DNA from 2 places in the Microbacterium laevaniformans genome. Region 2 is predicted to be linked to the other one. Evidence: predicted binding sites of a transcription regulator. Region 2 holds the regulator's gene; the other holds the start of a gene.

Region 1 (3,401 bases), 260 kb from region 2:
CCGTCGACCCCGTCCCGTCGGTCCATCGCCCTCCGACCTGGATGCCGAGGCTGCGTCCGTCTGCGAGGGTTCCCGACCCGGCGCCCCAGTTCCACGACACGTCGTAGCTCCAGCGTCCACGCCCGTGATCCAGCACCGCCCACGATCCCGCCGGCACCTCGTAGTCGACGCCGTCGAGCGTCGGCACTCCGGATGCCGGGAACGCGACGTCCTTCACGGTGTACTGGAACCGCCGCGACGACCACGGCACCACGACCGCCAGCAGCTCGTGTCCGGGCGGGCGGCGCACCGTGATGTCGAAGGACGCGTCCGGGATCTCGGCGTGCAGACGCCAGAGCGACCCGCGCTCGGCCGGCGTGATGGTGGCGGCGAGGTCGGCGTGCCGCGCGATCGTGATGCCGGTGCCCAGCGAGGCGGGCAGCGACACCTCCCGCGACGGCAGCACCGTGACGCTGCGGCCCCACGAACGCATCGTGGCCCGATCGTGGATCCACGCCTCGTGCACGGCGGCGTAGTCCAGCGACGACACCGTGAGCGACACGATGTGCGTGGGCGTCATGACGTTCCAGTACTCCCACCTCTTGTTGCGCCCCCACGATCGGACGAAGCGTCCGCGTCCGATGCCGCGGGTGTCGACGAGCGGCGAGCGGGCGAAGCCGATCGCCGCCGGATTGAGGCGGCCGTCGGGGCGGGTGAGGGAGACGGGTTCGGTGAGCTCGCGCTCGCGCGCGGCGGGGGGTGCGGTCATCGGCATCCTTGCTGACGTTCCGAGTGCTGGTGCTTCCGGTGGGTGCTTCGACACTAGCGCGCAGGCGCGAACCGCCCCGGTCCTCGCGGACACGGGGCGGTTGTGCGCGGGTGCGCGGACCGGCACTATTGCTCGACCGGGTGCGGCTCCTGCGCCGACTCGTGCGCCTGGATCGTGGGCGCACCGCCGTCGGCGACGACCTGGACCTTGCGCGGCTTCGCCTTCTCGCTCACGGGGATCGTGACCGTCAGCACGCCGTTGCTGTACGTCGCGGCGATGCCGTCGGTGTCGATTCCCTGACCGAGGTTCAGCTGGCGCAGGAAGCTCGCGGTCTCACGCTCCCGCGTGATCCACTTCACGCCGTCGCCCTCGCTGAGGGTGCGCTCGGCGCGGATGGTCAGCAGCTGGCCGTCCACATCGATGTCGACCGAGCCCGGGTCGATTCCCGGAAGGTCGGCGCTCAGGACGTAGCGGTCGCCGTCGCGGTAGAGGTCCATCGGCATCCGGCGGGGTCCCCGGCGCGTGTCGAAGAGGCCCGACGCGATGCGGTCGAGGTCACGGAACGGGTCATACGTGGCCATTGTTCTCTCCTTGTCGTGTGTCACTGTGATGGTCTGTCAAAGTTGAGCCTCATCGACTCAACTAACTTCAGATTAGCACTCGACCCAGGAGAGTGCCAACGGTTCGCGCACAGCGAACGCGCGCGATCGCTGTGCGCCGTTCACCTGGCCCTCGCGCCGGAAGCCGCACTGCTGTTTCAGACACCACCGCCCCTTCAGCACACGGAACCCTTCGTCCCCACGTTCGGTAACAGCGCAAGTTCTCCACGAACCCGCGGACGGTGGCCACGACATCAGGAGATGGGCCCATCATGAGCGCATGCCGCGCTCACCCCGACCACTTCCGCCGACATTGCCGCAGGTGTTCACCGCCGCCGACGCGTCGACGGCCGGCGTCACTCGCGGGCGCCTCTCGGCTAGCGACCTCGACGCACCGTTCCGCGGAGTCCGCGTCCGGCGCGACACGGACGGCGCCGCACCGCACGACGAGGACACGCCGGACGAGATCGCGCGGCGCAACATCCTGGGTCGCGTCCGCGCCCACGCACTCGTGCTGCCGCCCCCTGCGTTCTACACCGGGACGACGGCGCTCGCGATCCACGGGCTCCCCTTCCCCGACGCGGATGCCGCGGCATCCGCCGACCTCGACGTCGCCGTTCCCGCGCCACACCGTGCGCTCCGGCGGACGGGCATCACCGCCGTGCAGATCAGCCCGATGCTCGTTCACACCACCGTCCGGGCGGGCCTTCCGGTCGCGACGCCCGCCTCCGCCTGGGCGATGCTCGCCCGCGAGCACACGGTTCGAGACCTGGTGGTGATCGGTGATGCGATCATCCGCGTGCCCCGCGACGGATGGGGGCGGCGTCTGCCCGACGCTCAACACGCCGGACTCGAGAAGCTGGCCGCGGCTGTCTCCGCAGGCCGCCGTTGCGGAATCGCGAAGCTCCGTGCCGCGCTTCCCCTGCTGCGCACCGGCAGCATGTCGCCGCTCGAGACGGACTGGCGACTGTCGCTCATCGGGACGGGCCTGCCGGAGCCCGAGCTCGACGTGGAGGTGCGCGCGCCCGACGGTCGGCTGCTCGGCATCAGCGATGGCGCGTTCGTGACGCACCGCGTCGCGATCGAGATCGAGGGCGATCACCACCGCACCTCGCGTCGCCAGTGGGTGCGCGACCTCGAGAAGTACTCCGACTACGCGAACCTCGGCTGGGATGTTGTGCGCCTGAGCGCCGCGCACATCCGACACGATCCCTCGCGGGGAGTCGCGCTGGTCCGCGCCGCCCTCGCACGCCGAGGTTGGCACGCGTGACCGGTCGCTCGGTTGACGCTTGCACCGGTAATCACATCGCAATTTCCCGCGCGAACGCCAACTGAACCGCGGCAGGCGCGCGCGGCGCTCAGCACTCGACGACGTTGACGGCGAGTCCGCCCTCGCTGGTCTCCTTGTATTTGGTCGACATGTCGATGCCCGTCTGACGCATCGTCTCCACGACGGCATCCAGCGGCACGTAGTGCGTGCCGTCGCCGCGCAGCGCGAGGCGCGCGGCCGTGACGGCGGTGGATGCCGCGATCGCGTTGCGCTCGATGCAGGGGATCTGCACGAGCCCACCCACGGGGTCGCACGTGAGCCCCAGGTGGTGCTCCATCGCAATCTCGGCGGCGTTCTCGATCTGACGGTTCGTGCCGCCCATCACGGCCGTCAAGCCGCCGGCAGCCATCGCGCACGCCGAACCCACCTCGGCCTGACACCCGCCCTCGGCTCCGGAGATCGACGCGTTCGCCTTGAAAAGCGAGCCGAGCGCCGTCGCCGTCAGCAGGAATCGACGGATGCCGCGGCGCCGGTTCGCCTCGGCGAGCTCCTGCGCGGTGGCGACGATGTCCTCCGACCCGTGCGCCGCCTCGCCCGCCTCGCGGCCGCCCGGACCGTGCAGCCCGAGCAGCGCCGAGCCGACGAGCTCGCCGTAGGGCGTCACCGCGTTCTCCGCTCCGATGCCGGCATCCGCGAGGAAGCGCCACCAGTACATCGCCACGGCCGGGAGGATGCCGGCGGCGCCGTTCGTCGGCGCTGTCACGACGCGTCCTCCGGCGGCGTT
Region 2 (3,401 bases):
CCGAAGAGGACGTCATCGACGCCGAGGTCGTCGACGACGAGGACGAGAAGAAGTAAGAGAATCGAGCCATGACGAACAAGGACTTCGAAGAGCCCATCGACGAAGTCCCCGGTGACGAGGGGTCGGAGGCGCACGCCTCCGGCCCCGACTCGCAGGGGGACGCGCACGAGGGCGACGATCTGACCGTCGACGACATCCTGGACGCGCCGCAGATCGACGAGGCCGCCGTCGCGGAGGCTTCGCCCGAGGACCGCGACCTGCTGCTGGACCTCAAGCGGGTGCAGGCCGAGTACGCCAACTACCGCCGTCGCACCGAGGACCAGCGCGAGGTGGAGATCGCCCGCGCCAAGGGATCGGTCGCCAAGGGGCTGCTGCCGGTGCTCGACGACCTCGACCGTGCCGACAAGCACGGTGACCTCGTGGACGGCTCGCCGCTGGCTGCCATCGCGGAGAAGCTCCGCGGCGTGGTCGCCCGCCTCGGTGTCGAGACCTACGGCGTCGCGGGGGAGATGTTCGACCCGCAGCAGCACGAGGCGATCTTCCACGCCCCGAACCCCGGGGGAGTGGAAGACGGCACGATCCTCGACGTCGTCGAGGTCGGCTACCGCTTGGGCACGATCGAACTGCGACCGGCCAAGGTCGTCGTCGCCGGTTCCGCCGACTGACGGGAGGAGGTGTCCATGGCCAGTCAGGATTGGTTCGACAAGGACTTCTACAAGGTCTTGGGCGTCTCCAAGGACGTGTCCGAGGCCGATCTGAAGAAGGCGTACCGCAAGCTCGCCCGCACGTATCACCCCGACTCCACGCAGGGCGATCCTGCGAAGGAGGCGAAGTTCAAGGAGATGAGCGAGGCGTATTCCGTGCTCTCGGACAAGAGCCAGCGCGAGGAGTACGACCAGATCCGCGCGATGGGTGCCGGCGGCGCCCGCTTCCAGGCCCCCGGCACCGGCAGCGGCGGCTTCGAGGACGTCTTCAGCCGTTTCGGACAGTCGCGCGGATCGGCGCAGACGGCCGACTTCGACGATCTGTTCTCGATGTTCGGCCAGGGCGGGTTCACACAGGGCGGCGGCTTCGGCTCCGGGCGCTTCGGGCAGCCGACCGGCGGCTTCCGAGGGTACGGCGGACCGCAGCGCGGCGCGGACGTGACCGCGCGGACGACGCTCGACTTCCGGACCGCCGTCAAGGGTGAGACCATCACTCTCGTCGGCGAGGACGGCAAGCCGTTCAAGGTGAAGATCCCCGCCGGTGTCGCCGACGGCCAGAAGATCCGGCTGCGCGGCCGCGGCCGCCCGTCGCCCGATGGCGGCGAGCCCGGGGATATCGTGGTGAGCGTCACGGTGCGACCGCACCCCGTGTTCACCCGCGACGGGCTGAACCTGCGCGTCACCGTTCCGGTGACCTTCACGGAAGCCGCGCTGGGCGCCACCATCGAGGTGCCGACCCTGGGTGGCGACCCCGTCAAGCTGCGGGTCGCCCCGGGAACGCCCTCCGGGCGCGTGCTGCGCGTGAAGGGCCGCGGCGTGCACACCGCGAAGGGCACCGGTGATCTTCTCGCGGAGGTTCAGGTCGCCGTGCCGTCGCACCTCGACGAGCAGGCGAAGGAAGCACTGCAGCGCTTCCACGAGCTGGAGCCGAAGGAGAACCCGCGTGCCGACCTCATGGCCAAGGCCCGGGAGTGAGCATGGTCGACGAGCACCCCGATGAGGAAGCGCCGATCTTCGCGATCGCCGTCGCGGCGGAGCTTGCCGGCATGCACCCGCAGACCCTCCGTCAGTACGATCGGCTGGGCCTCGTCGTTCCCGGGCGCTCGCAGGGCGGGTCGCGGCGGTATTCGCTGCGGCACGTGAAGCAGTTGCGCGAGGTGGGCTCCCTCTCGGCCGAGGGCATGAGTCTGCCGGCGATCTCGCGCCTGATCGAGCTCGAGAACGAGGCGCGCGGACTGCGCCGTCGCGTCGCCGAACTCGAGCAGCGTCTGCAGGAAGAGCTGGCTCGTCGCTCCCGCGTCTTCGCGGCGGGGGCGACGGGATCGGTCGTGACCCTCCGCCACGGCACGCGCGCGCGTCGGGCGACCGAGGTGGTGCTGTGGCGTCCGCTTCCGTCGGCGGATGCCGAGTCCGACGACTAGACGCTACGACGCGGTGCCGGCGGCGACGGCATCCAGGAAGGCGCCGTAGTCCGCCCGCGAAAGGGCGGCGTAGGCGTACGCCCACTCGACGATCGCCTCGGCGCACGCGCGCCCCTCACCGAGGTACCCGATGACCTTCGCGGCGTTCGTCGGGGGACGCTCCCGCTCGCTCATAACGCCACGGTAGCGGCCGATGCTGGCGCGATCGGAGGACGCGATCAGTGGTCGGCGTCGAGGTCGAACAGCTCCATCTGGCGCACACGCACCGCGCGCGCCGCTCGGACGCGCACGGCGCGCGCGGCGAGAGCGTCCGTGAAGCGGAAGGGGGTCGTCCGATCGGCGGCGAGCGGCGTCGGAGCCGTGACCTCGGCCGCATGCCACGACGCTCCGTCGGCGGACCACTCCCACTCCAGCGCGTCGTCGCCCACCGCGTCCACGGCGGTCAGGGTGGCGTCCGTCACGGACGTGATCTCGGGGAACAGCCACCCCACCCAGGCCCCCGGCCGCAGGCGCACGCCGCGGTCGCCGCCCGCAGCGCCGTCGTCGACGAGTCGGCGGGCGTGGCGCACGCCGGGCGCGTGGACGATGCGACCCGACCCGCCCGTCAGATCGGGGTGCCACGGGCGCACGGGGGTCGGCTCGTCGGCGCCCAGGCTCTCGGCGGGGTCGTCGCCGAACTCGAGCTCCAGGTCGACGTCGGCGCCGAGCGCATCCACCTCCAGCACGGCACGGGTGAGCGGCGCACCGTTGACCCGGGCGGCACGCAGCACATGGGCGTCCGCGTGCGGTCGCCGCGAGCGGATGCGCAGACGCGACCCGTCGCTGCGCGCGACGGTCACGTCGTCGAGCAGCGGCGAGCCGATGACGAGCTCGCCGGAACCCAGCTCGAGCGGATACAGTCCGATCGCCGCCCACAGCCACCACGCGCTCATCTCGCCGTTGTCCTCGTCACCGGGAAAGCCCTGGCCGATGTGGCCGCCCGCGAACAGGCGTCGTGCCAACCGATGTGCTGTCGCGCCGGCGAGCCAGGGCTGATCGGTCCCGGTGTACATGTACGGGATGTGATGCGCCGGCTGATTGGAGATGGCGCACATGCCGCTGCGCAGCGCCCGCGCCTCGCGCTGCTCGTGGATGACCTGACGGTAGGCGCCGGCGAACGCGGCATCCGCGGTCTCGGGCTCGGCGAACAGGCGATCGAGGTGGATGCGCAGGCCCTGTCGGCCGTCGTAGAGGGCGGCCAGGCCGGCGCGGTCGTGCACCGCGCTCACCGACATCC

The links. Region 2 encodes HspR, which represses chaperone genes until heat shock. Its sites were predicted from a motif close to AAGTTGAGTCNNNNNGACTCAACTT; they were not measured.
Region 1: a site for HspR is predicted at 1,369-1,393, ahead of JOE53_RS11180 (Hsp20/alpha crystallin family protein). Genes of this name have one in related genera too.

Annotation. Positions count from the first base shown of each region.
Region 1 covers NZ_JAFBCE010000001.1:2,339,062-2,342,462, forward strand. The annotation lists gene JOE53_RS11175 (DUF2804 domain-containing protein) at 1-748, opposite strand, end outside; gene JOE53_RS11180 (Hsp20/alpha crystallin family protein) at 874-1,329, opposite strand; gene JOE53_RS11185 (hypothetical protein) at 1,628-2,617, shown strand; gene JOE53_RS11190 (L-serine ammonia-lyase, iron-sulfur-dependent, subunit alpha) at 2,706-3,401, opposite strand, start outside.
Region 2 covers NZ_JAFBCE010000001.1:2,595,960-2,599,360, reverse strand. The annotation lists gene dnaK (molecular chaperone DnaK) at 1-56, shown strand, start outside; gene JOE53_RS12415 (nucleotide exchange factor GrpE) at 69-665, shown strand; gene JOE53_RS12410 (DnaJ C-terminal domain-containing protein) at 681-1,679, shown strand; gene JOE53_RS12405 (heat shock protein transcriptional repressor HspR) at 1,682-2,125, shown strand; gene JOE53_RS12400 (hypothetical protein) at 2,129-2,299, opposite strand; gene JOE53_RS12395 (glycoside hydrolase domain-containing protein) at 2,344-3,401, opposite strand, start outside.